2 regions of the Bradyrhizobium sp. TM233 genome follow, and region 1 is predicted to be linked to the other one. Evidence: riboswitches for the same ligand, from Rfam matches in the RefSeq annotation. Region 1 holds a riboswitch; the other holds the start of a gene.

Evidence for each region. A riboswitch is a leader RNA that binds a small molecule or an ion and turns the genes downstream of it on or off. The one in region 1 is predicted to bind S-adenosylmethionine.
Region 2: another riboswitch for S-adenosylmethionine. It lies ahead of metX (homoserine O-acetyltransferase MetX); the one in region 1 lies ahead of AABA86_RS04820 (O-succinylhomoserine sulfhydrylase).

The regions. Positions count from the first base shown of each region.
Region 1 covers NZ_BTIG01000001.1:999,617-1,015,377, reverse strand. Annotated here, with positions in the region: gene argF (ornithine carbamoyltransferase) at 1-817, shown strand, start outside; gene AABA86_RS04845 (Hsp33 family molecular chaperone) at 1,129-2,136, shown strand; gene apaG (Co2+/Mg2+ efflux protein ApaG) at 3,049-3,441, opposite strand; gene AABA86_RS04835 (OpgC domain-containing protein) at 3,621-4,931, shown strand; gene AABA86_RS04830 (SGNH/GDSL hydrolase family protein) at 4,931-5,704, shown strand; gene AABA86_RS04825 (SGNH/GDSL hydrolase family protein) at 5,717-6,709, shown strand; gene AABA86_RS04820 (O-succinylhomoserine sulfhydrylase) at 6,817-8,004, opposite strand; SAM riboswitch at 8,079-8,158, opposite strand; gene AABA86_RS04815 (2'-deoxycytidine 5'-triphosphate deaminase) at 8,239-9,375, shown strand; gene AABA86_RS04810 (PAS domain S-box protein) at 9,485-9,901, shown strand; gene AABA86_RS04805 (hypothetical protein) at 10,009-11,061, shown strand; gene AABA86_RS04800 (MATE family efflux transporter) at 11,229-12,674, shown strand; gene AABA86_RS04795 (hypothetical protein) at 12,772-13,263, opposite strand; gene AABA86_RS04790 (SRPBCC family protein) at 13,393-13,794, opposite strand; gene AABA86_RS04785 (VOC family protein) at 13,962-14,321, opposite strand; gene AABA86_RS04780 (hypothetical protein) at 14,426-14,785, opposite strand; gene AABA86_RS04775 (helix-turn-helix transcriptional regulator) at 14,916-15,755, opposite strand.
Region 2 covers NZ_BTIG01000030.1:5,445-21,205, reverse strand. Annotated here, with positions in the region: gene clpB (ATP-dependent chaperone ClpB) at 1-510, opposite strand, end outside; gene AABA86_RS32430 (MOSC domain-containing protein) at 750-1,538, shown strand; gene AABA86_RS32425 (TIGR02594 family protein) at 1,667-2,341, opposite strand; gene AABA86_RS32420 (alpha/beta fold hydrolase) at 2,559-3,422, shown strand; gene metW (methionine biosynthesis protein MetW) at 3,537-4,199, opposite strand; gene metX (homoserine O-acetyltransferase MetX) at 4,201-5,397, opposite strand; SAM riboswitch at 5,487-5,566, opposite strand; gene AABA86_RS32405 (chorismate mutase) at 5,723-6,571, shown strand; gene hisC (histidinol-phosphate transaminase) at 6,608-7,705, shown strand; gene AABA86_RS32395 (prephenate/arogenate dehydrogenase family protein) at 7,702-8,637, shown strand; gene AABA86_RS32390 (DUF2125 domain-containing protein) at 8,755-9,939, opposite strand; gene AABA86_RS32385 (gamma-glutamylcyclotransferase) at 10,050-10,658, shown strand; gene AABA86_RS32380 (lysophospholipid acyltransferase family protein) at 10,757-11,530, opposite strand; gene AABA86_RS32375 (YdcF family protein) at 11,576-12,280, opposite strand; gene AABA86_RS32370 (cell division protein FtsX) at 12,435-13,403, opposite strand; gene ftsE (cell division ATP-binding protein FtsE) at 13,396-14,055, opposite strand; gene AABA86_RS32360 (MJ0042-type zinc finger domain-containing protein) at 14,230-15,108, shown strand; gene AABA86_RS32355 (response regulator) at 15,156-15,530, shown strand.

The sequences.
Region 1 (15,761 bases):
GCAGCCGGTCAGGCCGCTCGAAGGCAAGACGCTGGCGATGATCTTCGAGCGCCCGTCGACCCGGACACGCGTGTCGTTCGACGTCGCGATGCGCCAGCTCGGCGGCGAGCCCATCATGCTCACCGGTGCGGAGATGCAGCTCGGCCGCGGCGAAACCATCGCCGACACCGCGCGCGTGCTGTCGCGCTATGTCGACGCCATCATGATCCGCATCCTCAACCACGACGCGTTGCTGGAGCTCGCGGCCAACGCCACCGTGCCGGTCATCAACGGCCTGACGCGGCGCTCGCACCCCTGCCAGGTGATGGCCGACCTCATGACCTATGAGGAGCATCGCGGCCCGATCGAGGGCAAGACGGTGGCCTGGACCGGCGACGACAACAACGTGCTGGCGTCCTGGGCTCACGCCGCCGAGCGCTTCAAGTTCCAGCTCAATGTCGCAACCCCGCCGGAGCTCGCGCCGAAAAAAGCGATGCGCGACTTCATCAAGGCGACCGGCGCGCCGATCATGCTCGGCACCGATCCGGAGGCCGCCGTGCGCGGCGCCGACTGCGTCGTCACCGACACCTGGGTGTCGATGGGCGACAAGGAAGGCGAGCACCGTCACAACGTGCTCAAGCCCTATCAGGTCAACGGCAAGCTGATGTCGCTGGCCAAGCCCGACGCGCTGTTCATGCACTGCCTGCCCGCCCATCGCGGCGAGGAGGTCACGGATGAAGTGATCGACGGTCCGCAATCGGTCGTGTTCGACGAGGCCGAAAACCGCCTGCATGCGCAGAAGGGCATTCTGGCCTGGTGTTTTGACGCGGTGAAGTAGCTTCGCTGGAGGCCCGGCGATCACCTCACATACGGTGTCGTCCCGGACAAGCGCAGCTTCTGGCAACGCGTAGCGTTGTCCAGAACGGAGCGCCGATCCGGGACCCATAGCCACAGGACTGAGTTTGGCGAGGACTCGGAGTTGTCAGCTCGCGCCATCACGTCATCCTGTGGTTATGGATCCCGGGCTCGCGCTTCGCGCGCCCCGGGACGACACCGAGTTTGAGGTTGCTTCGTTCAGTTCGACTTGTATCCGGAACACACCGCCCGCACCCCCTTCCATTTCCGCCCTCCGACCCCAGATAACGCCCCATGGTTTCCCAATCCCCTGAGATGAAAGCCGGCCCCGAAGGCCCGGTTCGCGCGCCATCAGCGGTTCCGATCGATGACGCCGTGTTGCCCTACGAGGTTGACGCGCTCGACGTGCGCGGGCGCCTGGTGCGGCTTGGCCCGGCGCTCGACGAGATCCTGACCAAGCACGATTATCCGGCGCCGGTCGGCAAGCTGCTCGGCGAGGCCATCGTGCTGACGACGCTGCTCGGCACCGCGCTGAAATTCGAGGGTCGCTTCATCCTGCAGGCCCAGACCGACGGCCCGGTGTCGTTCCTGGTCGTCGACTACATGGCGCCGGATCGCCTGCGCGCCTATGCGCGTTTTGATGCCGCGCGTCTCGGCGATACCAAGGATTCCGGCACGCTGCTCGGCCGCGGTCATCTTGCCATGACCATCGACCAGGGACCCGACATGAGCCGCTACCAGGGCCTGGTCGCGCTCGATGGCGGCAGTCTGGAAGACGCCGCTCACGAATATTTCCTGCGCTCCGAGCAGATCCCGACGCGCGTGCGCCTCGCGGTCGGCGAGGAGTGGCGTTCGAACGACGGCGGCAAGCATCGCTGGCGCGCCGGCGGCATGCTGATGCAGTTTCTGCCGAAGGCGCCGGAGCGCGCGCGGCAGGCTGATCTGCATCCCGGCGATGCCCCCGATGGCGTCGAGGTGCACAGCGTTGCCGAAGACGATGCGTGGGTCGAGGCGCGTTCGCTGATCGAGACCGTCGAGGACGTCGAGCTGATCGATCCCGAGCTCTCCGGCGAGCGGCTGTTGTTCCGCCTGTTCCACGAGCGCGGCGTGCGCGTGTTCAATCCGATGGTGCTCAAGGCGCAGTGCTCCTGCTCGCGCGACGCGGTCGCCTCCATGCTCAAGAGCTTCTCGCCCGACGACCGCGCCGCCATGGTCAAGGACGACAAGGTCGTCGTCACCTGCGAGTTCTGCTCCTCGGTGTACGATTTCACGCCGGACGAGGCGGGCGTGGAGGACGCGTGAGCGAGCTCTCGTAGGGTGGGCAAAGGCGCACCTGCGCCGTGCCCACGAGCTCTCGACGGCGGCGAAAGACGTGGGCACGCTTCGCTTTGCCCACCCTACGACAGCTTGGCGGGGAGCCGCTGTGTCGCCCGCTGTCAATCCACCAGCACAAAAATATTCCACTTTACCGAAATTCGGTTTCGGCGTATGTGTCGTCCATCCCGGCTCACCAAGAGGGGCGATCTTGTGTCGTCACGCATCGCGAGCCGGGCTTGCGGTGGACGCGGCAGCGTCGGCACGAGAGGCGCGGGCAGGGCGGGTAGTCCCTGTGAGCCCGAGGCTTCGTGCGGATGAGCGGCGCTGTTCAGTTCGTCTCGCGACATTCTTTCGGCAACGTCGACAAGGCCGGGAGATAATGTGGTGACCAGCGAACGCGCGTACGGCAAAACCGTGTGGTCCTGGCCGTCGTTGCTACGGTCAAGCCTTTCGAAGGTGCGCGCGAGCCCAACCGGGCAGACGGCATCGTCAATTCGAACGGCGAGGGAGGCCAGAGGGAACTCGGCTCCCGGGAGAGCACGGCATAAGCCGTCCAACCATCGCGCAGGGAAGGCCGAGTGATCGGCACCACCTGTATGCTGCTGTGCGGTTCTTTTTGCGCGTGCTTTCGCGCAGCGGACCGCGGGTGCGAGCCGGCACCCGGTCTTCCCTGCGCCCTCTTGGCTTTAGAGGGCGAAAGATGAAGCAAAGCTCGGGCGAATTGAGCCGCGAGGCTGCGATGGCGTGTCTGCAGCCATACACTCGGTGTCATCGCCCGACTTTGACCGGGGCGATCCAGTACTCCGAGACGGCGGTGATTGAACCGATAAGCCACGGCGTACTGGATTCCCCGTCTTCGCGGGGAATGACAGCGCGTCCGGACACGAGAGCGAGGCCTTAATTCAACACCCGCTTGTTGTCCGGGCTATCCAGCGAAAACGCGGGAACGTCGATCTCGAAGCGCTCACCGCTTTCGGTGACCATCTGGTAGCGGCCGGTCATGAAGCCGGAGGCGGTGGAGAGCGGAACGCCCGAGGTGTATTCGAAGCGCTCGCCGGGGGCCAGGATCGGCTGCTCGCCGACCACGCCCTCGCCCTTGACCTCCTGCTGGCGGCCGGAGGCATCGGTGATGATCCAGTGCCGCGTCTTGAGCTGCACGGTCTCCTCGCCCGAATTGACGATGACGATGGTGTAGGACCAGAAGTAGCGGGAACGGTCGGCCGACGACTGCTCCGGAACAAAGTTCGGCTCGACGGTCACTTCGATCTGGCGGGTCACGGCGCGGTACATGGTTGCTATCATACCGAAATCCGGCGCTGGAACCAAACGCCGGAGGCGGCTTTGGCGACATCGTCCCGCCAGAATTCGAGGGGAATGACACCCGGACGTGATCCGGCCGCTTTGCGAGACGACGACCGGACCGGTACACTCCTCAACGTCGCGATTTGCCGAAGGGTTTTTAGGCCCCGATGACCATTGCCGACCAAGTGACGGGATCGACGATCGCGGGAACCGCCAACCCTGCTGACGTCAAGCCCGCTGATGTCAGGCCTGCAGACAGCATGGCTGTGGACAGCAGGCCCGCGGGGGCGACGCCGCGCGCGAGGGCGCCGGCCATCACGCTGCCTGCCATCGGCGAGCGCGAGCTCCGGCTCGACCTGTTCCGCGGGCTGGCGCTGTGGCTGATCTTCATCGACCATCTGCCGCCGAGTCTGCTGACCTGGTTCACGATCCGCAATTACGGCTTCAGCGACGCCACCGAGATCTTCATCTTCATCTCCGGCTACACCGCCGCCTTCGTCTATGGAAGGGCAATGCTGGAGAGCGGCGTCGTCATCGCCACCGCGCGCATCCTGCGCCGGGTCTGGCAGATCTACGTCGCCCACGTCTTCCTGTTCACGATCTTCCTCGCCGAAATCTCCTACGTCGCAACCCGGTTCGAGAACCCGCTCTACACCGAAGAGATGGGGATCATGGATTTCCTCAAGCAGCCCGACGTCACCATCGTGCAGGCGCTGCTGCTGCGTTTCCGCCCCGTCAACATGGACGTGCTGCCGCTCTACATCGTGCTGATGCTGGCGCTGCCGCTGATCCTGTGGTCGATGAAATGGCGACCCGACGTCACGCTCGGCCTCTCGGTCGTGCTCTACGCGGTCACCTGGGAATACGATCTCTACTTCTCCGCCTATCCGAACGGCTTCTGGGCGTTCAATCCGCTGGCCTGGCAATTGCTGTTCGTCTTCGGGGCATGGTGCGCGCTCGGCGGTGCGCGGCGCATGTCGCGTATCCTGGCTTCGCCGGTGACGATGTGGATCTCGATCGCCTATCTCGCCGCGGCGTTCTACGTGACGCTGACCTGGTACGTGCCGCAGCTCTCCCAATTCATGCCGAAGCGGGTCGAGCAGTGGATGTATCCGATCGACAAGACCGACCTCGACGTGCTGCGCTTCACGCATTTCCTGGCGCTGGCCGCGCTCACCGTGCGCTTCCTCCCCCGGGATTGGCCGGGCTTGAAATCGCGCTGGTTGCGACCATTGATTCTATGTGGCCAGCATTCTCTCGAGATCTTCTGCCTCGGCGTCTTCCTGGCCTTCGCCGGGCATTTCATTCTCGCCGAAGTCTCCGGCGGGGCAGCCATGCATGCGCTGATTAGTCTCTCCGGGGTCCTGATCATGTGGGGCGTGGCCTGGGTGATTTCGTGGTACAAGCGCGTGGCTGACAAGAGCGGTGCGAAAACCAAAAACGCCGTCGGCAACGCCGATCTGGCGGGAGGGGGCTGATGAAGGCGAAGGTTCTCCTGAGCCTGGTCCTGCTATGCGGTAGCCTCGCCGCGCCTTTGGCGCGCGCGGGCGATGCTGCGCCTGCCACCGCGCCCGCGGCGTGCGAATTGCCGTCTTATCTGCTTACCAGCGAAAGCCAGCTTCCCAAGGTCGCCGAGGCCGTCAAGGCCGGCAAGCCGCTCGAAATCCTGGTCATCGGCAGCCGCTCGACCACGATTCCGTCCTCGGAGGGCAGCTCCTATCCGGCGCGCATGGAAGCGATTCTGAAGGAAAAGCTGCCGCCGTCAGAGCTGCTGCACGTCTCCGTAGAAATACAGAGCAAGCGAACGGCGGAGGAGGCCGCCTCGACCTTCGTTAAGCTGATGGAAGCAAAAACGCCTACTTTGGTCGTCTGGCAGACCGGGACCGTGGATGCCATCAGATCCATCGATCCCGACGAATTCCGCAGCGCCGTCACCGAAGGTGTTATTGCGTTGCAAAAGGCAGGGGCCGACGTCGTCTTGATGAATTTGCAGTACAGCCCGCGTACCGAAACGATGATCTCGGCCCAACCATTTCTCGATAATATGCGCGTCGTGGCGCAGGAGCACGATATTCCGCTGTTCGATCGTTTCGCGATCATGCGGCAGTGGAATGATCAGGGTCAGTTCGACCTGTTCAGCCCGTCCCGCGGGCCCGAGCTGGCGAAGCAGGTTCATGATTGCCTTGGCCGGGCGTTGGCACAGTTCGTGATCGACGCAGCCCATCTGGAGCCGGTCCAGCAGCAAAATTGAGGTCTAGCGTTAATGAGTTCTCTCCGCCCTTTTTGCCTGACGGCATGGCTGGCCGCGCCTGCAGCAGCAGTGCTGTTGTCGCTGGCGCCGGCCGTGCAGTCCCATGCGCAGACGCAAGCCGCACAGGCGACGCCCGCACCCGCGCAGTCAGTTGATCCGGCGCCCGCCTCGCCCGCACAGACCAATGTCGCCGCAACCTCTCCCGAGCAGCGCGGCATCACCGCGCGCGCCATCGACAAGGTGAAGCAGGTCGCCAAATCCGCCGGTGACGTCTTCAATCGCGTGCCCTGCCTGCCGCCGAAGGGCGGTGCGAAGGCGATGGGCTCGCTGCCGCATGTCGCGGGCAAGCTCGTCGCCGGCAAGCCCGTCCTCATCGTCGCGTTCGGCTCGTCGTCGACCGCAGGATTCGGCGCCAGCTCGCCGGAATTCAATTATCCCAATCGCCTCGCCGCGCAGCTGCACCGGCACTATCCGACCGCCGACATCACCGTCGTCAATGCCGGCGTCGGCGGCGAGGATGCGCCCGAGATGATGAAGCGCCTCCAGACCGAGGTGATCGACGTGCATCCGGATCTCGTGATCTGGCAGGTCGGCACCAACGCGGTGCTGCGCAACCTCGATCCCGGCGACACCGCAAAGCTGGTCGAGGACGGCATCAGCCGTATCCAGGCCGCCGGCGGCGCCGACATCGTGCTGGTCGATCCGCAATATTCGCCGGCCGTCAACCAGCGCGCCGAGAGCGCCGGCAAGATGGTGAAGCTGCTCGGCAAGGTCGCCGAGCTCCGTCACGTCGGCATCTTCCCGCGCTTCGAGGTGATGCGCGACTGGCACGAGAAGCAGGCTATCCCGGTCGAGAGCTTCGTCATCGCCGACGGCCTGCACATGAACGATTGGGGCTACGCCTGCTTCGCCCAGCTGCTCGGCGACGACATCATCCGCTCCGTCGGCCAGATCAAGCTAGGCGTGAACGTGCCGGGGGATGTGCGGACGTATCGGCCGATGTAGGCGCGGTGCCGTAGGGTGGGTTAGGCGAAGCCGTAACCCACCATGCTTCAGCGAATGCCGAACGAAGTTGGTGGATTACGCCTTCGGCTAATCCACCCTACAAAGCCTCACGCCTTCTCCAGCGCCGCGGTCAGATCCTCGATCAGATCATCGGCATGCTCGAGCCCTGCCGAGAAGCGAATAAAACCCTCGCTGATGCCGAGCGCGGCGCGGTCTTCCGGCTTCAGACGCTGATGCGTCGTGGTGGCCGGATGCGTGACGAGGCTCTTGGCGTCGCCGAGATTGTTGGAGATCTTCGCCAGCTTCAGTTCGTTGAGCACGCGGAACGCCGCCTGCTTGCCGCCCTTGACCTCGAAGCCGACCAGCGTCGAGCCGCCGCGCATCTGCTTCTTCACGAGCGCCGCCTGCGGATGATCGGCGCGGCCCGGGAAAACCAGTCGCGAAATCTTCGGGTGGCTCGCCAGCACGTCGGCGATACGCGCGGCGGTCTCGGTCTGCGCGCGCACGCGTACGCCCAGCGTCTCCAGGCCCTTGAGCAGAACCCAGGCGTTGAACGGCGAGATCGACGGGCCGGTCTGGCGCATGAAATTGTGGATGTGCTCGGCGATAAAGGCTTCCGAGGACAGGATGATGCCGCCGAGGCAGCGGCCCTGGCCGTCGATATGCTTGGTCGCGGAATAGACCACGACGTCGGCCCCGAGCGCGAGCGGGCTCTGCCAGATCGGCGTTGCGAACACGTTGTCGACGACGAGCCGCGCGCCGCCCTTGTGCGCGATCTCGGCGATGCCGGGAATGTCGAGCACGTCGAGCGTCGGGTTGGTCGGGCTCTCCAGGAAGAACGTCTTGGTGTTCGGCCTCACGGCGCGCTGCCATTGGTCGAGATCGAGCCCGTCGACCAGCGTGGTCTCGATGCCGTAGCGCGGCAAGAGGTCCTGCACGACGTAGAGGCAAGAGCCGAACAGGGCGCGGGAGGCCACGACGTGGTCGCCGGCCTTGAGCGGCGCCAGGATCGCGGTCGTCACCGCGGCCATGCCGGTCGCCGCCGAGCGCGCGGCCTCGGCGCCTTCGAGCTCGATCATGCGGCGCTCGAACATCGCGATGGTGGGATTGGAGTAGCGCGAATAGATGAAGCCCGGATCCTCGCCCTTGAACCGCGCCTCGCACTGCTCCGCGGTGTCGTAGACGTAGCCTTGCGTCAAAAACAGCGCCTCCGACGTCTCGCCATATTGCGAGCGCAGGGTGCCGGAATGGACCAGGCGGGTTTCGGGACGGTAGTTGGTGGTCGACTTCGACATAGGTACCTCCGACATGACCGTCTTGTCGAAAACGGTCACAAAAAAACCGGCCTGGATATCTCCACGGGCCGGGATCACAGAGGTCCCCGGCCTGTTTAGCGACTTATTTAACGTGGCTGCAAGCCGGCCGGCTCAAATCACCACGGGATAAGTGATGCTCATATTCCGCAATGCCCTTTCCGTCAAGCCGTCCATCGGATAGCCGTAAAAGACTTGTATTTCCGGCATGTCCGGATGCATTTGACCCCTGATGAGGACCCCCGGTTGACGTTCACGGTCGCGCCCGACGCCAATGGTATCCTGCCCGACCGCATGATCGCGGCGATGGCGAAGGCCGGGCTCATCCTGCCCGCCTATGATTTCGTCGAGAGCCAGATCCAGCCGGCGAGCCTCGATCTGCGTCTCGGCGACATCGCCTATCGCGTCCGTGCCAGCTTCCTGCCCGGTCCCGGCGCCACCGTCGCCGAGCGCATCGACGAATTGAAGCTGCACGAGTTCAGCCTCGCCGACGGCGCTGTGCTGGAGACCAACTGCGTCTACATCGTGCCGCTGCTGGAGAGCCTCGCGCTGCCTCCGGAGATCGTCGCGGCCGCGAACCCGAAGAGCTCCACCGGCCGGCTCGACGTCTTCACCCGCGTGATCGCCGACGGCACCCGCCGCTTCGACATGATCGGCGCCGGCTATCACGGCCCGCTCTATGCCGAGATCAGCCCGAAGACGTTTCCGGTGCTGGTCAGCGAGGGCTCGCGTCTGTCGCAGGTGCGCTTCCGCACCGGCGATGCCATCCTCAACGCCGACGAGCTCGATGCGCTTCATGCCGCCGAGCGCCTCGTCGATATCGACGATGCCGATCTCTCCGGCGGCGTCGCCGTCTCCGTCGATCTCTCCGGCGAGAAAGCGAACGGCTTCGTCGGCTACCGCGCCAAGCGCCACACCGGTGTGGTCGACGTCGATCGTCGCTCCGGCTATTCCGTCGAGGACTTCTGGGAGCCGATCTCGGCCCGCCCGGACGGCAGCCTGATCCTCGATCCCGGCGAGTTCTACATCCTGGCGTCGAAGGAAGCCGTGCAGGTGCCGCCCGACTACGCCGCGGAGATGGTGCCGTTCGATCCGCTGGTCGGCGAATTCCGCGTGCACTATGCCGGATTCTTCGATCCCGGCTTCGGCTATGCCGGCGCGGGCGGGCTAGGATCGCGTGCCGTGCTCGAAGTGCGTTCGCGTGAAGTGCCGTTCATCCTCGAGCACGGCCAGATCGTCGGCCGCCTCGTCTACGAGAAGATGCTGGCCCGTCCCGACGCGATGTACGGCCAACGCATCGGCTCGAACTATCAGGCCCAGGGCCTCAAACTATCGAAGCATTTTCGGGTGTAGCCCGATCCTGTAGCCCGGATGGAGCGCAAGCGTAATCCGGGGCAGTCTCACTCGTGGCACGATCCCGGATTACGCTCCGCTCCATCCGGGCTACATGCGAGGTGACGACATGAGCAACCCATCCGAACTCGACGCAAAGATCGCCGAAGACGTCGCGGATGCGCTGATCTATTCGGACCGCTCCGGCACGATCATGCGGTGGAACCGTGCAGCGACGGCCCTGTTCGGCTTCTCCGCGGCGGAGGCGCTGGGCCAGAATCTCGATCTGATCATTCCCGAGCATCTGCGTGCCGCGCACTGGAAGGGTTTCGAGGCCGCACTCGCGAGCGGCAGCATGAAGCTTGCAGGCAGGCCGACGCTGACCCGCGCGCTGCACAAGAGCGGGCGCAAGCTCTACATCGAGATGACCTTTGCGCTGGTGCGGGATTCCGGCGACAACGTTCTGGGATCGGTCGCGATGGCGCGCGATGTCACCGAACGGGTCGAGCGAGAGCGCGCGGCCAAGGCGCCGCCGCAAACTTCGTGATGCGGAATTGGTCGGCGATCGCGCAGGGCGCCCTGCACGGGCGTCATATTGCTTGCCGAAAGCTGCGGTGACACACTCGATCGCAACAACGATCGGGAGCGAAACGCATGACCGCCGCAGCGGATGCCGCGCAGCAAGCCCAATGGAAGCGCTGGCGTGCGGTCGCCGACCTCTATCACGCCTATTTCACCGGCCTCATCCTCACCGTCGTCACGCGGCGCGGACCTGCGGATGCCGCCGAGTTCGTCTTCCGCGTATTCCGCCGCCAGCAGCAGGAGCGCTTCCTGCCCGGGCTCAGGAAGCTCGGGATCGATCATCTGCCGCCGGCGGTGGCGGCCGCGCAATATCACTATCTCTCCAACTGGATCGGCGGCGTGCACGTCGAATACATGTATGAGAGCGATGCCAAGGCCTGGATCCGCTATCCGCCGCCACGCTGGATCTGGAAGGGCACCGCGATCTGCGGCGTGCCGGGCGAGGTCTCGCGCGCCATGCTGCGGGGATGGCACGCCAATAACGGTGTCGCGCTCGGCGATCTCAGGCTCGGCTTCGTCTGCACCAAGCAGAGCGTCGACGGGCAGGACGGGCTGGAAGGCTACTATCACCAGTACGACCATCCGCTCGAGCTCGACCAGCGCCTCGTGTTCGCGCGCCACCTCGAAGCGCCATTGTTCGACGCCAACACCGCACCGGCTCTGCCGGTCGCAAGCTGGCCGAAGCCGCGCCTGGAAAAAGCCTATCGCAACTACGCGATGGAATATGTGCGCACCGCCGCACCCGTGATGGTGCAGCTGTTCGGTCCGGAAGACGCCGGCTATCTGCTGCATCTCACCGGCAAGCTGATCGGGATGCAATATTTCGATGACGTCGCGGCCGCGCTGGAGATGAGCCGCGGCGGGGCAAGCGAATTCGCGTCGTTCCTGAACGCGCTGTTCGCGGCGCAGGATGACACGGCCGAGACCTCGCAATCCGAAGGCACGTTCGAAATCCGCCAGCAGAGCTGGAAGCTGATGGACGACGTCGCCGACTATCACCCCGCCTGCGCCAGGGTGCTGGAGGGGTTGTTCGAAGGCCTGGCTGCGGGATGCGGGCGGCACATCGGCGTGCACATGCGCGCCGCCGCAGGCGGCCGTCCGCCGTTGGTCTGGACGATCGAATAGCCTTCATCCGTTGAAATGCGCTGCCGCAGGGCACGCCTGCAGCTAGCGCAGGAGGAATCGCTGCGGGCCGTGCTAACAAGCCTCTCGCCGCGCCTTCTGCGCGAAGAAAATAATGGCACACCTACGCATTGCCGCGCCGCAAATGGCGCTCGCGCCCCGGAGAGGACATGTCCGACATCGCCGAAATCCCGGTCGATGAGCAAGAGCGTCCGCTGCCGCCGCCCCCGCGGCCGCTGCGAAGCGCGCTGACGGACGGGCCGATCCTGCGCACGCTGCTCTCCCTCGCCTGGCCCAACGTGATCGCGCTCTCGGCCGGCACCTGTACGGTGATCGCGGAGACCTCCTATATCGGCCGGCTCGGCGTCGAGGCGCTGGCGGCGATGGCGCTGGTGTTTCCGACCGTCATCCTGACCATGACGATGTCGGGCGGCGCCATGGGCGGGGCGGTGGCGTCCGCCATTGCCCGTGCGCTGGGCGCCGGCGATCGCGAGCGCGCCGCCACGCTCGCTGTGCATGCGATCCTGATCGGCATCAGCTTCGGCCTCGTCTTCATGCTGGGCATGCTGATCTTCGGGCCAAAGGTACTGGAAATGCTCGGCGGCCGCGGCGACGTGCTGACCCATGCGGTCGCCTACACGCAGGTGTTTTTCGGCGGCGCCGTGCTGCCCTGGCTGCTCAACACCATGGCCGGCGTGCTGCGCGGCACCGGCAACATGAAGCTGCCGTCGTTCCTGATCCTAAACTCCGCGGCCTGGCAGATCGTGCTCGGCGGCACGCTCGGCCTCGGGCTCGGGCCGGTGCCGCAGCTCGGCATGCGCGGCGTCGCGGCCGGCGCGCTGATCGCCTATTCCATGAACATTGGCATCATGGGCTGGTACCTGTTCTCCGGTCGCGCCCGGGTTACACCGAAGCTGCGCGGCCTGCGGATCCAATGGGCGATGTTTTTCGACATCCTGAAGGTCGGCGCCATCGCCTGCTTCTCGCCGCTGCAATCGGTGCTGACGATCTCGATCTTCACCCACATGCTGGCGAAGTTCGGCACCGCGATCCTCGCCGGCTACGGCATCGGCGCGCGGCTCGAATTCCTGCTGACCTCGATCGCATTTTCGTTCGGCATCGCCTGTGTGCCAATGGTGGGGATGGCGATCGGCGCAGGCAACATTGCGCGCGCCCGGCGCGTCGCCTGGATCGCCGGTGCATCCGCATTCGTGGCCGTCGGCGCGCCGGCATGCGTCGTTGCGATGTTCCCCGATCTCTGGATCAACATCTTCACGGACAGCGCAGCCGTGCGCGCGGCGAGCCATCAATATCTCTCGACGGTCGGACCGTTCTACGCGTTTTTCGGCATTGCCACGACGATGTATTTCTCCTCGCAAGGCGCGGCCAAGGTGATCGGGCCGGTGCTGGCGCAGACGGCGCGGCTGATCTACATCTCGGCGGCCGGCTGGTGGCTGTCGACCCACGGGGCGACCGCGCAGAGCTTCTTCTGGCTGGCCGCGAGCTCGATGGTCGTGCTCGGCCTGCTCTCCTTCTCCAGCGTGGTGCTGACGCGCTGGGGACCGCGCACGAACAAGGCTGCGATCAGGCCGGTGCTATCGGGCGCTGCCGACTAAAGCGCGATGAGATTGGGTCGAATCGTCATCGCGCTTCAGGTTGTCGTTTGAGCATGATCTCTTCGGAAAACCGCTGCGCACTTTTCCGGATCATGCTCTAGCGATGCCTGTGGCGGCGATGACTGCTACCGCCGCCGACATTGGCGAGCCGCATCAATTGCGGGATCATCGCCATCATGTCGCCGCCACTGGCGCCGCCGAGCATGCCCATGATGTCGCCGCCACCAACGCCGCCATAACCGGCCGGCATGGTGCCGCCCCCTGTCGGGGTGTAGCCGCCGTAATTGGGTGCGCCAAAGCCGCCGCCGAGATGGCCACCGAGGCCACCGCCCATCATGCCACCAAGCCCTCCGCCGCCATTCTCCATCATGCGGCTCATCATCGGGCCCATGGTCTGCATCATCATGGCGAAGCGGCGCTTGCCCATCTTCGCCTTCATCATCTCCAGCATCGGGGCCATCTGGGTCATCATGTCCTCGCCACCGGCACCTCCGCCGCCGAGGAACTGCGCCTTCGCCGGCGAGCTCGCGACGGAAAACAGCAGCAGCACGGCGGCCGCCTGGCAGATCACCTTGTCCGCACCTCTCATGGCATGCTCCTCGCGTGCGTGGCACCGCCGGGAGCGCGGAGCCGACCGGACGCACGCCGCGATGGTTACGGCTGGCGAGGGCGGAGCTCTGTGAGAAAACTCACGGAACGGCAAAGCGTGGACCGCGGCTCACGCCGCATCGGGCGGGAACGCCTTATGTATCGCAACGACGGCCTCCTTGGTCTGCCCCTCGACATAGGCAGCAAGCTCGTTCGGCAGCATATCGATGATCCACACCAGACGGCTTCTCCGCTCGCCATCGGCGAGCACCTGCACCGAGGCGCTGTAATGCTTCAGCCGCTCGTTGCTGATGGCATAGACGAGGCGCTGCCGCACGTCGTCGCAATCGACCAGCACCTCGCGTGCCACCGAGCCGTTGGCAAAGGTGACGATACGCGCATCGCCGTCGAGCGTGCAGGCAGTGACGAAGCCGGGCGCCAGCCGCTCATGCAGCGCGCCGAAGTCGCGCACGGCGTCCCAGACGTCGCGCGCCGGGGCATTGAGGGGGATGTCGTTGTGGATGGAGGCCATGGAGTTTCCTCAAAAACAGTTTTGTAGGGTGGACAAAGGCGCGTAGCGCCGTGCCCACCATTTGGATTGACGCGAGCAGTCGGTGGGCACGCTTCCGCCTTCGCTCTTCGAGCTACGTCGGACAAGTCGCTTTGCCCACCCTACGAGATCTCGCTGGCGGCTAAAGCTCACGCACAGACCGCCTCGACATTGTTGCCATCAGGATCGATCAGGAACGCCGCGTAATAGGTCGGGCTGTAATCCTTGCGCGGCCCGGCGCCGCCATTGTCGCGGCCGCCGCTCTTGAGGCCCTCGTTGTGGAACGTCTTGACCGCGTCATGATTTCCGGCGCGGAACGCAATGTGCACGCCGTCGGCCTTGCGTCCCTTGTTCAGGTGCAGCCACAGCGCCGGCTCGCCCTTCGGCCCGAAGCCGGCATAGCCGTCGCCGCTGGAGCACAGGACGTAACCGAGCGGCGCCAGCACCGCCGTGTAGAAGCGCGTGGCGGCGTCGAGATCGGCAACGCGAAGCCCGATGTGGTCGTACATGGTGGTCTCCATTTCCAAAGCGCGCCGCAAATGGCGCGCGCCGGAGACGACCCTAGTCGGGACGAGGCGGGCGGCTCTTGGAGAATCTTGCGCTTGGCACCCGGCTAGTTCGCCGGCGCCTCCGACTGCCACCGGATCACCCGTTTCAGGTGATAGACGTGAACCCACATGTTCGTTCCGATCACGCTGACCGTGGCGACGATCAGGGCCGTGAGCTTCTGCGGGTCGTGAAGGGCGAGAATGAGCAGGAACGCGGACAGGGCCGCCGTGACGGCGAAGCTGAACCAGAGCCCGATGAGACGTGGGGCAAACCAGGCCGGCTGGCCGTCGGTGCCCCACTGCATCGGAATCCTGTGCGAGGTGATCCGGCGGCCATAATAGACGGCGCAGCCGGCGATGAAAGCGAGGCCGACGGCAAGCGCAACCAATGTGGCCGCAATCACGTCATTCGGGGCACTGTTCATCTGCCGGGTCGCCGCACTGAAAGAGCGTTGATTCGCTCTTTGGTTGTAATATCGCGCGGCGTGCCGTAAGCCCAGCGCGTCGCGCCCGTCTGGTCAACAGACTATTACCCGCCCCCGCAGCCGACCTGTCTCAGTTGAGGACGAGGCGTTCGGCGAAGATGCTGCGCTCTCCCTTCGAGGCCTGGCGGAATTTGGTCGGCGATACGCCGGCGGCACGGTGGAAGGTGCGGACGAAATTGGAGAGGTCGCCGAAGCCGACGTCATAGGCGACATCGGTGACTGCGATGTCGTCATCGGTGAGCAGCCGCGCTGCGTGCCGGAGCCGCGAGCGCACCAGATATTGATGCGGGGTGACGCCGAGCACGCTCGAGAACAGCCGCAGGAAATGGAACGGGCTGAGGCCCGCCTGCTTTGCCGCCTGTTCGAGATCGAGCTCGGCATGCGAATTGTCGTCGATCCACAGCGCGGCCTCGACGGCGCGGCGGCGGTCGCGCGCGGTGGGTGTCGCCGGCTTGCGCGCCCTGCCGGACACAACATCAATGAAGCGGCCGGCCAGGATCTGGCCGACCTCGTCGAGGCCGATGTCGCTGTTGCCATCTGCCGCCGTCTGGGCGAGCTCGCCCAGCACCATCAATTCGGGCAGCGGCGGCGTGGCGCCGACCTGCCAGACCTCGCGTCGTCCCCCGAGGGCGTCGACCATGTCCTCGCCGAAGAAGAAGCCCAGGCAGACGTCGCCGCTGACATGCTCATGCGTGCAGGTGTATTCCTCGCCCGGCGCGCCGACCAGCATCGAGCCCGCCACCAGCTCGAAGAAACCGGCGCGGCAATGGCAGCCAAAACTGCCCGAGCGCACATAGGCGATGGAATGCCCGGTGCGGCATTCGGCAAATGGCGTATCGCCCGGTCCCGCGTCGCAGCGGAACTCGGAGACGGTCATCGATTGTGACGTCAGCAGCGTGGTCGCGTCCATGCCGCC
Region 2 (15,761 bases), on a different contig from region 1:
GAGGTCGCGGGCGTATTTCTTCAGCGCATCGTACGCGTTCTCGGCGGTGGCCGAGTCTGCGGTGCGGCCCTTGCGCAGGGCCTCGATCGCCGCATTGAGGTTTTGCGGGGTGACACCGCCCTTGGCCAGGATGGTGCCGGCCTCGCTGGTCTTCTCCAGCGTCAGGCCGAGCAGCAGCCGCTCGACGGTGACGAAGCTGTCGCCGGCCTTCTCGCCGGCCTTTTCGGCGGCATCAAAAGTACGGGCGAGCTCGGGCGCCAGATAGATCTGCCCGGCGCCACCGCCACTGACCTTCGGCACCTTGCCAAGGGCATCCTCGGTCGCCTTCAGAATTGCACGGGAATTGCCGCCGGCGCGGTCGATCAGACCGGCAGCCAGCCCCTCATTGTCGTCCAGGAGGACCTTGAGCACGTGCAGGGTGGAAAACTGCTGATGTCCCTCGCGCACCGCAAGCGACTGCGCTGACTGGACGAAGCCCCTGGAGCGTTCGGTATATTTGTCGATATTCATCTTTTCTGTCCCTCGGCCTGCCCCTGGAGCCCTCTAAGGCACTCCAAACGGCATCTTCATTGGGTTTCCGATTACCGCATTGACGTTTCTCAACCGGTAACGGTCGTGTTTTGCCGACGTTGCCGCCGGCCTGAGGCAGATGTGGGAAGCAGGTTGCAGATGCGAAAGAGGCCAGTTCACAATTTCGTGCGCTGGCCCGCCGGCTTGGCGGGGCCGGCTCGAATCCCTTAAGTAACGGCATGACAGTCAGCCACACTGCCGAAATCGCCGGCCTTTACCGCTACCCGATCAAGGGCCTGACGCCGGAGTCCCTGCGCCGCGCCCCCTTGCGGACGGGCCAGACCCTGCCCGCCGACCGCCGCTACGCCATCGAGAACGGCCCGAGCGGCTTTGATCCCGAGCGACCCGAGTGGAAGCCGAAAATCCAGTTTCTGATGCTCGCGCGCAATGAGCGGCTTGCCGAGCTCGACAGCCGGTTCGACGACGCCACGAATGTCCTGACCATCCGCAGGGACGGCCAGACCGTCGCCAGCGGCGATCTCGAGACCGCGGCCGGGCGCGCGGCCATCGAGCGCTATTTCACCGAGCATTTTCAGCCGGAGCTGAAGGGGCCGCCAAAGGTCCTGTCAGGCCGCGACCACAGCTTCTCCGACGTCGCCCGCAAGGTGGTCTCCATCATCAATCTCGGCAGCGTCCGCGCCATCGAGACCATGCTGGGCGGCGCTGCCGTGCATCCGCTGCGTTTCCGCGCCAATCTCTATGTGAAGGGCTGGCCGGCCTGGTCGGAGCTCGATCTCGTCGGCCAGACGCTCGCGATCGGGCAGGTCCGGCTGAAGGTGGTCAAGCGCATCGTCCGCTGCCCGGCCACCAATGTCGACCCGGTGAGGGCCAAGCGCGATCTCGAGATACCGCCGACACTCTCGCGCAACCTCGGCCACATGGACTGCGGCATCTATGCCGAGGTGATCGAAGGTGGCGAGATCGGCGTCGGCGATGCGGTTGCGGTGGAAGAGCCGAAGCTGGTGTGAGCTTCGTAGGGTGGGTTAGCCGAAGGCGTAACCCACCCTGTCTGTCACCGCAGAAACAGAAGAGGTGGGTTACGCCAGCGGACCGCGCTTCGCGCGACCGCTAGCTAACCCACCCGACGCGCCTCACCTCAATTCGGCATCACATAGGCATAGATCCGGCCGCGCGAGACCGGCGCTTCGCGAACGCGATTGCCGTTGTTGCCGGAGATCATGATCGGATTGCCCTGCGCGTCGACGCCGGTGATGATGCCGACATGACCGCCGCGGCGGCCGCGCGACATCACCGCGATGGCGCCGACCTGCGGACCGGAGACACGGGTGCCGTAACGCGCGAACGAACTCGCCATGTCGGAGCCCGAACTCTTATGGCCGGTGTGCTCCAGCACCATGTTCATGAAGCGCGCGCACCACAGGCTGCCGCGCCCGGTCGGGTTGCCGCCGACATAGCGGCGCGCCTCGGACACCAGGCTCGATCCGCCGCCGAAGCCGCCGCTATTGGCCATTGCGGTGTTAGCCATAGCGGCATGGGCCATGCCGCCGCTGTTGGCGTTCGGATCATAGCTCGCCTGGGTGTCCGCGAATCCGCCCGCCTGCAATTGCGCCGCGCTGCGCTCGAAGCGCGAGCTGCGGGCATGGTGGCGGTAATGATGATGCCTGGCGTGGTGCACGTAAGCGTGCCGCTCTGCGCTATGACGATGATGCGGCCGCGCTGAGGCCGGAGAAACCAATGCGGCAACCGCCGCGAACAAAATCGCCAGCGCGACAACACAACGCGACAGGCGAGACGCAAACAACTCAAACATTCTTCATCCTTCGTTGACACCCCACTTCCCAATCGGCCCGTGCAACGGCCGACATCGGTCTGGCCGTTAAGCCGCCCGATGTGGCGAGAAAAAGACGCGGGCTGCCTGCGAATAGCTGCGATGATTTTGCGCCGATACTGGATTGAGGCTGCCGCATTGCCGACAACAGCATTAACTGCAATCCTGCAAAGGCGGCTTTAAGAGAGGGAAACGGTTAATGCCCCACGCCACGACCAGGGACGACGTCCGCATCTATTTCGAAGAAGCGGGCCGGGGAACGCCAATCATTTTTCTGCACGAGTTCGCGGCCGACCACACCAATTGGGAGCCGCAGATGCGCTACTTCTCGCGCGGCCACCGTTGCATCACCTATTCGGCGCGCGGCTACACGCCGTCGGACGTGCCTGAGGGCGAGGTCTACACCTACACGCATTTCTACACCGACGCGCTCGCCGTGCTCGATCATCTCGGAATCGAGCGCGCCCATCTGGTCGGCCTGTCGATGGGCGCTTATTCCTCGCTGCAGATCGGATTGAACGCGCCGCAGCGCGCGCTGTCGATGACGCTGGCCGGCGTCGGCTCGGGCTCGGAGATCGAGAACCTCGACAATTGGCGCAAGCAATGCCGCGCCAATGCCGAGCAATTCGAGACGCTGGGCTCTGCCGAGGTCGCGAAAGTCACGCGCGAGGCGCCGAGCCGGATTCCCTTCTTGGTGAAGGACCCGCGCGGCCACGCCGATTTCTACGCCGCGCTGGCACGGCATGACGCCAAGGGATCGGCGCGCACGATGCGCGGCTTTCAAGGAGGCCGCCCCTCGATCTACACGATGACGGATGCGATCAAGCGCGCATCGACGCCGGCACTGATCATCTGCGGCGACGAGGACGATCCGTGCGTCGGGCCGAGCCTGTTCCTGAAGCAGCATCTGCCCACGGCGGGGCTGGCGATGTTTCCGAAGTCCGGCCACGTGCTCAATCTCGAAGAGCCCGCGCTGTTCAACGAGACGGTGGCGCGGTTCGTGACGCTGGTGGAAGCGGGACGATGGCCGGCGCGCGATCCGCGATCGCTGGCTCTACACTAGCTGTCATTCCGGGATGCGCCGAAGGCGCAGGCCCGGAATCCATCGGGCTGCGGCGTTGTTGCACGATGGATTCCGGGCTCGCGCTACGCGCGCCCCGGAATGACGCCTACGGCGTCACTTCCCCCCGCCGCGACTGAGCAAGAACACCGCCTGCTCGCCGAACATGTTCCACACCCACCAGGGCAGATTCAACGGCACCGGGCGGCCGTAGAGGTCGAGCGCGACCGAGCGCTCCATCTTGACGTTGATCTCGTCGCAGAGCTGCACGAAATCCTTGATGGTGCAGAAATGGATGTTGGCGGTGTCGTACCAGGTCGCCGGCAAATTCTCGGTGCGCGGCATGTGGCCGCCGATCAGGAGCTGGAGCCGCATCTTCCAGAAGCCGAAATTCGGGAACGAGACGATGGCGCGGCGGCCGATGCGCAGCAGATTCTCCAGCACCACGCGCGGCTGCCGCGTCGCCTGCAGCGTCTGCGACAGGATCACGTAGTCGAAGGCGTCATCCGGATAATTGACGAGGTCAGTGTCGGCATCGCCCTGCACCACCGCAAGGCCCTTGGCGACGCAGCGATTGACACCCTCGCGCGACAGCTCGATGCCGCGGCCGTCGATGCCGCGGGTCTCCAGCAGCTGAAGCAGGTCGCCCTCGCCGCAGCCGACGTCGAGCACTTTCGAGCCCGGCTTGACCATGTCGGCGACCAGCAGATGATCGGCGCGAAACTGGCCGGACGATCCGGTCGCAAGGCCGCCCAGCGGCAATACTTCCTGCACAGACATGCTAGCCATCCTTCAGTCCCCGCGCCTTGCCCGCCGATTGCAGGAAGGCGCGGGAAATGTCGAAGAATTCGGGAACGTCGAGCAGGAAGGCGTCGTGGCCGCGATCGGTCTCGATCTCGGCGAACGACACCCGTGCGCTCGACGCATTCAGCGCGTGCACCAGCGCGCGCGATTCCGAGGTCGGGAACAGCCAGTCGCTGGTGAAGGAGACCACGCAGAAGCGGGTCGCAATTTCCGCGAACGCCCTTGCGAGCACGCCGCCATGGTCGGCGGCGATGTCGAAATAGTCCATCGCGCGCGTCAGATAGAGATAGGAATTGGCGTCGAAGCGCTCGACGAAGGACGAGCCCTGGTAGCGCAGATAGGACTCGACCTGGAAGTCGGCGTCGAACGAGAAGGTCGGCAGCTCGCGGTCCTGCATGCGCCGGCCGAACTTGCGATGCAGCGCGGCATCGGAGAGGTAGGTGATGTGCGCCGCCATCCGCGCCACCGCGAGCCCGCGATGCGGATGGATGCCGTGATCGGCATAGCCGCCGCCGTGCCAGTCGGGATCGGCCATCACGGCCTGGCGGCCGAGCTCGTGGAAGGCGATGTTCTGCGCCGAGTGCCGCGTCGCGCAGGCAATCGCCAGCGCGGAGAACACGCGGCCCGGATAGGCGGCGGTCCATTGCAGCACCTGCATGCCGCCCATCGAGCCACCGACGACCGCAAACAGCGTGTCGACGCCGAGCCGGTCGACCAGCATCGCCTGCGCACGCACCATGTCGGGGATGGTGATGACGGGGAAATCGAGACCCCAGACCTTGCCGGTGGAAGGATTGATCGAGGCCGGCCCGGTCGAGCCCATGCAGCCGCCGATCACGTTGGAGCAAATGATGAAGTAGTGCTTGGGATCTATGGGTCGGCCGGGGCCGACCAGCGTCTCCCACCAGCCGGGCTTGCCGGTGACGGGATGCACATTGGCGACATGCTGGTCGCCGGTCAGCGCATGGCAGATCAGCACCGCGTTGGAGCGATCGGCGTTGAGCTCGCCATAGGTCTGGTAGGCGATCTGGAACGGGGTGAGATCGATGCCGCAATCCAGCCGCAGCGGCTGCTCGGCGCCGAAATGCGCGACCTGCGAGCTTGGATGATCCACCTCGTGCGACCGTTCGTCGGCACTGATCGCAGGACTCGGAATTGACTGGACGCCAACCATCTGACCATCGACCTCTTTGCGATCAGACTTGAGACCGCAGTGACATCAGGCCATGAAAAACCCGGCCTGAACGATAGGTTCGGCCGGGATCAGAAGCGTCCCCGGCCTGTTTAGCGAGTTTTTTAACGTGGCTGCAAGCCGGCCGGCTCAAATGACCACGGAACGGGCAAAAGCTACCGTCTTGGGCGGTTTTCGTCAAGTCGCGGCCCGGATCGGCCCAATTCGCCTGCTGCGCCGTCGGCGGAAAGCAGCGTCATTTCTCTTTGCTTTCGCCGCCCCGACTGCCTAATCAGGGCATCCCCATCGGAACGATCGACAGCCAGACATGTCCCAACGTCCGCCCGCGCCACCATCGCTCCAGGAATTGCGCAAGGAGATCGACGCGATCGACGAGGGCATGCATCGCCTGTTGATGCAGCGCGGCGACATTATCGACCGTCTGATCCAGGTAAAGCAGACCCAGGAGGTCGGCTCGGCGTTCCGCCCGGCGCGCGAGGCCGCCATGATGCGCGAGATCGTGCAGCGCCATCGCGGCATCCTGCCGCTCGACACGGTCGAAAGCATCTGGCGCGTCATCATCTCGACCTTCACCTATGTCCAGGCGCCGTTCTCCGTGCATGCAGACATCTCGGTGAGCGAGCCGGCGATGCGCGATTCCGCACGCTTCCATTTCGGCTTCACCGTGCCTTACGTCGCGCATTTCAGCGCGCAGGCCGCGGTCGAGGCGGTGGCGAGGTCCAAGGGCGATCTGGCGCTGGTCTCGGCAACGTCCAGCCGCACACCCTGGTGGCTCTCGCTGGAGGAGACCGGTGCGCCGAAAATCATCGCGCGGATGCCCTTCGTCGAGCGCGCCGATCATCCGGCGGCACTGCCGGTGTTCGCGATCTCGCGCGTCGCCGACAGCGCCCTGGTGACGGAGGTCGAGACCTTCAGCGTGCGCGTGTCCGGCTGGAACGCCGAGGTCGCGCGCGCCCTGTCGCCGCTCGCCGAGATCGTGGCGGTGCCCGATACCGCCTTCGACGGCGCAGCGCTGCTGGTCTCGGTCACGAGCGCGACCAGCATCGACAAAATCAGGGCTGCCCTGATCGAGGCGGGGGCCTCGGTACGCTCCACGGCTCTCGTCGGCAGCCACGCAACGCGCTATACGGTGCCCCCGACCGGGGCGAAATCGTAAACCACGCGCCGCGCCCCGCCATTTTCGGAGTTCAAGATGTCCCGCCCCGTGCCGAATCCCGGCATCCTCGATATTGCGCCCTACACGCCCGGCAAGAGCCCGGTCGCCGAGCCGGGCCGCAAGGTGTTCAAGCTGTCGGCCAACGAAACGCCGTTCGGGCCCTCGCCCAAGGCAATCGAAGCCTTCAAGCACGTGGCGGATCACCTGGAAGACTATCCGGAAGGAACCTCGCGCGTGCTGCGCGAGGCGATCGGCCGCCACTTCGGGCTCGACCCCAACCGCATCATCTGCGGCGCCGGCTCGGACGAGATCCTCAATCTGCTCGCCCACACCTATCTCAGCCACGGTGACGAGGCGATCTCCACCACGCACGGCTTCCTGGTCTATCCGATCGCGACCATGGCGGTGGGCGCCAAGAACGTCGTCGCGCAGGAGACCAACCTCACCTGCGACGTCGACGCCATCCTCAAGGCGGTGACGCCGAAGACAAAGCTGGTGTGGCTCGCCAATCCCAACAATCCGACCGGCACCTATGTGCCGTTCGACGAGGTCAAGCGCCTGCGCGCCGGCCTGCCGTCGCACGTGCTCCTGGTGCTCGATGCCGCCTATTGCGACTACGTCTCGCGCAACGACTACGAGATGGGGATCGAGCTGGTCGCCACCACCGAGAACACGGTGGTGACTCACACCTTCTCCAAGATCCACGGCCTCGCCGCGCTGCGCATCGGCTGGATGTTCGGCCCCGAGCACATCATCGACGCGGTCAACCGCATCCGCGGTCCGTTCAACGTGTCGACGCCGGCGATGTATGCCGCGGTCGCCGCGATCGAGGACACCGCGCACCAGGCGATGTCGAAGCAGTTCACCGAGACCTGGCGCAACTGGCTGACCGAGGAGATCGGCAAGCTCGGCCTGAAGGTGACGCCGAGCGTCGCCAATTTCGTGCTGATCCACTTCCCGACCGACAAGGGCAAGACCGCCGATGACGCCGACGCCTTCCTCACCAAACGCGGCCTCGTGCTGCGCGCGCTGAAGAACTACGGCCTGCCGCATTCGCTGCGCATGACCATCGGCACCGAGGAGGCCAACCGCCTCGTCGTCGACGGCCTGCGCGACTTCATGGCCGGCAGATGAGCGCGAATCCGCACTTCCAGCGCGTCGCGCTGATCGGCTTCGGCCTGATCGGCGGCTCGATCGCGCGCGCTGCGAAGCTCCAGGGCCTGGCGGGCGAGATCGTCACCACCGCGCGCTCGGAGAAGACCCGCGCGCGGGTCATGGAGCTCGGTATCGTCGACCAGGTCGTGGCGACCAATGCGGAGGCGGTGAAGGATGCTGATCTCGTCATCCTCTGCATTCCCGTCGGCGCCTGCGGCGAGGTCGCGCAGGAGATCGCCGCGCATCTGAAGCCCGGCGCAATCATCTCCGACGTCGGCTCGGTCAAGGGCGCCATCGTCAGGGACATGGCGCCGCATCTGCCGAAGTCGGTTCATTTCGTGCCGGCGCATCCGGTGGCGGGCACCGAGCATTCGGGACCTGATTCCGGCTTCGCCGAGCTCTTCATCAACCGCTGGTGCATCCTCACCCCGCCGGAAGGTGTCGATGCCGCCGCCACCGATCGCCTGCGCGCCTTCTGGGCGGCGATGGGCGCCAAGGTCGAGGTGATGACGCCGGATCATCACGATCTCGTGCTCGCGATCACCAGCCATCTGCCGCATCTGATCGCCTACACCATCGTCGGCACCGCCGACGAGCTGGCGCAGGTGACGGAGTCCGAAGTGATCAAGTTCTCCGCCGGTGGGTTCCGCGATTTCACCCGCATCGCGGCCTCCGACCCGACGATGTGGCGCGACGTCTTCCTCGCCAACAAGGAGGCCGTGCTGGAGATGCTCGGCACCTTCACCGAGGATCTCGCAAAGCTCACTCGCGCCATTCGCCGCGGCGACGGCGAGGCGCTGTTCGACCATTTCACGCGCACCCGCGCCATCCGCCGCGGCATCGTCGAGATCGGCCAGGATTCGGCGGCCGCGGATTTCGGCCGTCAGCATGGGGCGCTGAAGCAGCCGTGAGCCTGTAGCCCAGACAAAGCTGCGTAGCCCGGATGGAGCCCAAGCGTAATCCGGGACGTGCCAGCTGTGATCAAGAACCCCGGATTGCGCTGCGCTCCATCCGGGCTACGGAAGCGCTTAATACAGCGGCGGGATCTGGCCGACCTTGACCGGGCCGAGCAGCACGGCGCCGTCGACGAATTTCAGCGGGAAGCTTCTCGCCTTCTTGCCTTCCAGCGTGCTCTCGGTGCCGATCGAGTTGATGCCGGCGGCAACGCCGGCATTGGCGTTCTGCTTGATCACCTTGCCGAGGCCGGGAACGGCGCGATCGAGCGCGCCGAACAGATTGTTGAGGTCCTGCGACTTCACGCCGGGCGCGACGCGGTCGAGCGTGGCCTGCGGCACGCCCTCCTCCAGCATCTTCTCGATGCCGAGCGCCGGGATCACGCGCTCGAGGCCCGTGACGGTCATCTGCAATTCACCATCCAGGCGCCCATTGACGGAGAGGCCAAGCGTGCCGGCCGCAACCGCGATCATCTCGCCCTGCTGGATCCGCGACTGCACGATCTCGATATGACCGCCGGCGGCCTGGATTTCGCGAAAACGCTGCGGCCAGGGCTTTGGCGTGAGGTCGGAGAGGCCGGTGATCTTGGCGCGCGTGTCCGCCTCGAACGGCTCTGCGAGCAAGGGATGAACGCCCTGGATGCTGCCCTGCGCGACATGGAGCACGGTCTCGATCACGGGATGAACGGCCGGCGATCCGTCCGCGAGGCGCCCGTGCAGCTCGACCTGCTTGGCGCGCGCGAGCGGCACCTGCATGCTGCCGTCGAGCCGATTGATGTTGGGATCGTCGAACACGATGGAGGCACGATCCGGCACCGCCGGCAGGCCGACCACGCTGCTGCGGCCCTTGCTCCAGTTCACCACGAAGGTGTTTTGCGTGACGCCGTCGGTCAGCGTCGCGGGCGCCGAGAATTCGGCGATGACGAGCTTGGGATCGTAGACCTGGGCGACGACCAGGATGTTGTCGAGCTTGGCCGTGAACGGCGTCCTGCTCGCATTCTGCGAGACCAGGGCGACACTGGCGCCGGAGCACTGGACCTCGAAGCGGAACGGGAAGCCGGCGATCGAGCGCTTGGCGCAATCATAGATGCGGCCGGACTTGGCCTCCTGCGCCCGCCAGGCGTCGGCGGCCACTTCGGCCTGCGAAGCGGCATAGAACCAGAAGCAGCTCCAGGCGACGGCGAGGATCAGGACGAGGACGGGGGCGATGAAAAGGCCCCAACGGGAGCGGCGGCCTGCGGCAACGGTCATATTGGACATGCGGCGACCCTTTGGCCCCAGATTTTGGCAAATGTAAGCGAGGCAAGCCCCCGACGAAAGGCGGAGAATTCGCTTCGCTTGGGGGCGCGGTTCTGGTAGCCGTGCCCGAAATGTCCGAAATCACCCTCCCCTCCGTCACGACAGCCACGGGCGACCTCTGGGTGTTCGGCTATGGTTCGCTGATGTGGCGGCCGGGCTTCGACTTCGAGGAGCGCGTCCCGGCGCGGCTGGTCGGCGAGCACCGCGCGCTCTGCGTCTATTCCTTCGTCCATCGCGGCACGCCGGAGAAGCCGGGCCTGGTGCTCGGGCTCGACCGCGGCGGCGCCTGCCGCGGCATCGCCTTCCGTGTCGCTGAAAAGAACCGCACCGAGGTCGTCGCGTATTTGCGGGCGCGCGAGCAGGTCACCTCGGTCTATCGCGAGGTGATGCGCTCGGTGTGGCTGGAGAACGATGCGCGCCAGCGCGTCTCCGCGCTCGCCTATGTCGTCGACCGCGGCCATGTGCAATATGCCGGCCGCCTCTCGCTCGCCGAGCAGCACCGCCATGTCGTTCAGGGCCACGGCCAGTCCGGCGCCAATCGCGACTACGTCACCGCGACGGTGAAGGCGATCGAGGCCGAAGGTTTTCGCGATATGCAATTGCATCAGCTTGCGACCATGCTGCATGGCGAGGCGCATTCCCTGCACGCGCCGGCTCCCGACGATCGAGACGGCCGCTAAAGCATGATCCGGAAAAGTGCGCAGCGGTTTTCCGAAAAAATCATGCTTAAACAACAATCCTAAAGCGCGATGACGATTCATCCTCATCGCATCGCGCTTTAGCTCTCCGACGGGGCGTAACTCGGCGAGGCGCCGATCAATTGCTCCTGCTCCTTGCGGCCGGCTTCGACGAGACGGCTGGTTGCCTCTTCGATGGCCGTTTGCACACGGGAGAGAAACTCATCCTTCGGCAGGCCTGACGGCAACGGATCGAGGAATTCCACCACGAGCGTGCCGGGATAGCGCATGAAGGTGCGGCGGGGCCAGAACAGGCCGGAGTTGAGCGCGATCGGCAGGCACGGCACGCCGCAGGACGAATAGATCTGCGCAAAGCCGGTCTTGTAGTCGGGCGGCGCGCCCGGCGCGCGGCGCGTGCCTTCCGGAAAGATGACGAGCTGCCGGCCCGAGCGCACCGCCTCGCGCGCCCGCCGCGTCATGTCCAAGAGCGCCTTCACGCCGGCCTTGCGGTCGATCGCGATCATCCCGGTCTTGACCAGAAACTGGCCGAACACCGGGATCTGCATGAGCTGACGCTTGAGGATGAAGATCGGACGATTGAAGAATCCGGGCAGCACGAACGTTTCCCAGAACGACTGATGCTTTGCCACGATCACCAGGGGTCCCTGCGGAATGTTCTCGACACCGCGGAATTCGACCTTGATGTTGCAGACCACGCGCATCAGGACCAGCGTCGCCTTGGCCCACCATTGCGCAACCGTCAACATGGCACGCGGCGGCAATGCGAAGGTCGGCAGCGCCACGATCGCGAGGCAGACCAGCACGGCGTAGAACAGCACGTTGAACACGAGCGAGCGCAGGAAAATCAGGAACATCGACGATCCGATTATTTTGCCGATCCATTGCCGGTCAATTGGCTGTTAATTGGCTTGGGCGGTGGCGGGCCGCTTTGGCAGCTGACCTGCAGGCTGCTCCGACATCTCGGGCAAAAGGTCAATCCCGAAATCCTCCAGCCGCACCCTCAGCTCGGCCGCGATGTACTTGACATATTCGGACAGCAGCAGCCGCAGGGTGGACGCCGAGGTCCACCACGGCTCCTCGCGCCATTTGTCGCCGACCACCGCGAACGGGATCAACGTCGTTTGCGGCATGGCATGCGAGAATTCCACCAGCGCGCGCGGCATGTGATAGTTCGAGGTGACCACGATCAGCGACTTGAACCGGCGGCCGTCGGCCCAGCGCCGCGCCTCCGCCGCATTGCCGCGGGTCGAGAGCGCAGTGCGGTCGAGATCGACACAACAGGTCATGAAGGACTGGTTCTCCGGCAACGTCCGGGAGATGTCGCTCGCCGTGGATGTCGGGTGCACGCCGGAGATCAGGAGCCGCCTGCCGTAACCGGCAGCGAGCAGCTCCATCGCGTCGGACACCCGCGAGGAGCCACCGGTCAGGACCACGATGCCGTCTGCCTTGCGGCTTGGGGCGATCTCGGCGCCGCGCAATTGCGACAGGAACGCGATGAAGCCCGCCGCCGCGCCGACGAAGGCGAACGCAATCGTCGACACCAATGCCGCGCGCAGCCAGCCGCGCGGCAGGTTCGGCGATCGATCGTCGGTCGGCGAGGTCATGTGGTGTCGGTGATCCCTTCCCGGAGATGATTTTATGACGTTTTGAGGCGAAGTGGAGTCCGGTTTGTGGGGCTTATCAACGCTACAAGATGCAACTCTATTCGCGTCGGTAGGGCGCTCCCTCGCCCCGCAAGCGGAGAGAGGCGAAGAAATCTCAATCCACGTCATTCAACGTCGCAAACAAGGTCTGGCGCGAGGCCACCGCGGTGATGGCGCCGATCAGCACGGCCTGCACCGCGAGCACGATGTATCCGGACGGCCGCAGCGAGAAAGTGCCGAGCAGCGCGGCGAACTGGTCGCCGACGGGGGTACCGGAAAACCAGCCGGCGATCGACTCGGAGAAGCCGAACACCAGCATGGCGGCGCCGCCGCCGATCACGCCGCCCTCGAGGCCGAGCCTCAGGAAATGTCGCAGGAAGTGATTGGCGATGTAGCGGTCGCCGGCGCCGACGAAATGCAGCACCTCGACGATCGGACGGTTCGCCGCCATGGCGCCGCGGGTCGCGAACGACACCGAGATGATGGTGGCGATGATGACCAGCGCGAGGATGCCGAGGCCGGCGAGCACGGTGGCGTTGGTCATCGAGCGCATCCGCTCGATCCAGGCGCGGTGATCGTCGACGCTGGCACTTGGCGCGACCTGGGTCACGCGCGCGCGCAAGGCGCCGAGATCGAGCGGCGTGCCGGGTCGCACGCGCGCGATGATCATGCGCGGCACCGGCAGATCGTCCATCGACAGCCCGGTGCCGAGCCAGGGCTCGAGCAGCTTGCCGCTCTCCTCCCGGGTGAACGGCTTGACCTCGACGACGCCGGCTTGCGCACGCATCGCCTCCGTCACAGCTGCGGTGTCGCGTTCGAGATCGCGGCCGGCCTGCGGGCGAACCTGGATGGTGATTTCGCTCGCGACCTCCGACTGCCATTCCGCGGCGGAGGCGCTCACCAATAGCACCGTGCCCGTGGTCATCGACGCCAGGAAGGTCATGATGGCGACGACGGCGACCAGCGCGCGGCCCTGGATCGAGGCGCGCGGTACGATCGGCGACATGTTGCGCGCGTTGGCCGGAAGCTGCGGACGCTCCTGCCCGAGGTCGACCAACACGCCGCGCTCGTCGGTCCTACTCATAGACGTGCAACCGTCCCTGGTGCAGCACCAGCCGCCGGGCCTCATACTGGTCCATCAGGCCGATGTCGTGGGTCGCGATGATGACGGCGGTGCCTGATTTGTTGAGCTCGATGAAGAGCCGCAGCAGGCGACGTCCCAGCGTCGGGTCGACGCTGCCGGTCGGCTCGTCCGCGAGCAGCAGCTGCGGCCGCGAGATGACGGCGCGCGCGATTGCCGCGCGCTGCTTCTCGCCGCCCGACAGGATCGGCGGCAGCGCGTCCATGCGGTCGCCGAGCCCGACCCAGCGCAAGAGGTCGATCACCTCCTTGCGGTAGCTCGACTCGCTGCGGCCCATGACGCGGAACGGCAGCGCGACGTTCTCATAGGTCGTCATGTGATCGAGCAGGCGGAAATCCTGGAGCACGATGCCGATGCGCTTGCGCAAATCGGCGATCTCGTCCTTGCCGAGACGCGAGATGTCGTGGCCGAACAGATTGACCAGCCCCCGCGTCGGCCGGTGCGACAGGAACAACAGGCGCAGCAGCGAGGTCTTGCCGGCACCGGAGGGGCCGGTGAGAAACTGGAACGAATGCGCCGGGATCTGGAAGCTGAGGTCGCGCAGGATCTCCGGCCCCAGACCGTAACGCAATCCGACATTTTCGAACCGAACCAAGCTCAGCTCCGTTCGAGAGGGGGCGCGGGTCGCACTGCTGCGCTCCGCCATACGCGACCAACGGGTTTTGCCGCCGTTATGGTTTCCGGTTCGTTAACGGTCGCCCTGTAGCATACATCGTAGCATCCTTGCCGCGCTGTTCTCCCCGACGCGGTCATCGTCCAAGGCTCGTCCATGCATATCGTCTGCCCTCATTGTATGACATCCTACGCCATCAAGCTCGCGAGCCTTGGGGCGAACGGACGGGCGGTCCGTTGTTCCCGCTGCAAGGAGACCTGGATCGCCCATGCCGAGGATGCCATCGAGGAGGCATCCGTCCCCGCCATGGCCGCGGCCAGCCAGGCCGACGACCAGACCGATCTCGCCGAGCAGTGGAACTCCTATGCCAAGGACGACGGCGCCACTGATGCGCCCGTCGTCGACAGCCCCTCGATTGCCAGCGACTGGCCCGACGAAGAGGCCAAGGAAACCGAAGACGAGTGGTCCGCGGCGGCCCGGGAGGCCGAGGAGGAGGTCGTCGGCGGGCAGCACCAGTCCTGGTTCCGCGGTCTATTCCCCCGCCGCGGCGCGCGGGTCAGCCGTCCGGTCGCCACCGCGGCACCGCGAAAATCCCATTTCGGCCTGCCGACCGCCTGCGCCGCCATGGGCGCGCTGGTGCTGGCGCTGGTGATCTGGCGCGGCGACATGGTGCGGCTGCTGCCGCAGACCGCCACTTTCTACAAGATGGTCGGGCTCGAGGTGAACCTGCGGGGCCTGGCCTTCAAGGACGTGAAGCTTTCGAGCGAGACCGTGGACGGTAAGCAGGTGCTGGTGATCGAGGGTGTGATCGTCGGCGAGGGCAAGAAGCCGCTCGACATTCCGCGGCTGCGCTTTGCCGTGCGCGACGGGCAAGGCGCGGAGATCTACGCCTGGAATACGGTGCTGGAGCAGACCGTGCTGCGGCCCGGCGAGCGCGCCTTCTTCCGCTCCCGCCTCGCCTCGCCGCCGCCGGAAGGCCGCAATATCGACGTTCGCTTCTTCAACCGGCGCGACATTGCCGGCGGCAGCGTATAATCGCGTCGCCCGGCGCCGCACGGGAGGTTGGTCCGAGAGTTAGTCCCATGCCGAAGATCTTGATCGCCGATGACGAGGATTCGATGCGCCAGCTGGTGGCGCGCGCCATCGCCATGGACGGGCACGAAACGGTCACCGCGCAGGACGGCGCCGAAGCGCTGGAGATCCTGGCCCGCGAGGACGGCGCCTTCGACCTGCTGCTCACCGACATCCAGATGCCTATCATGGACGGCATCGCGCTGGCGCTCTCCGCCGCGCGCGATTTTCCCGATCTGACCATCTTGCTGATGACAGGCTTTGCCGACCAGCGCGAGCGCGCCTCGAACCTCAATGCGCTGGTGCACGACGTCGTGACGAAACCGTTCTCGGTCGCGGATATCCGCACCGCGGTGGCGGACGCGCTCGCGGCGAAGAAGGGGTAGTGGCGGGCGACCTTAACCACACATACCGCCGTCATGCCCCGGCTTGACCGGGGCATCCAGTACGCCGCGGCGGATGTAGTGAGAGCGTGCTCATCAACGCCAGCCTCTGGAATACTGGATCGCCCGGTCCCGGCTCCGCCAAGGCTACGCCGAGGCCCACACGGCGCTGGCACGCCGAAGCTTCAGCGAAGGCGGCAAGCCGGGCGATGACAGTGAGCTTGTGGCGCCTTC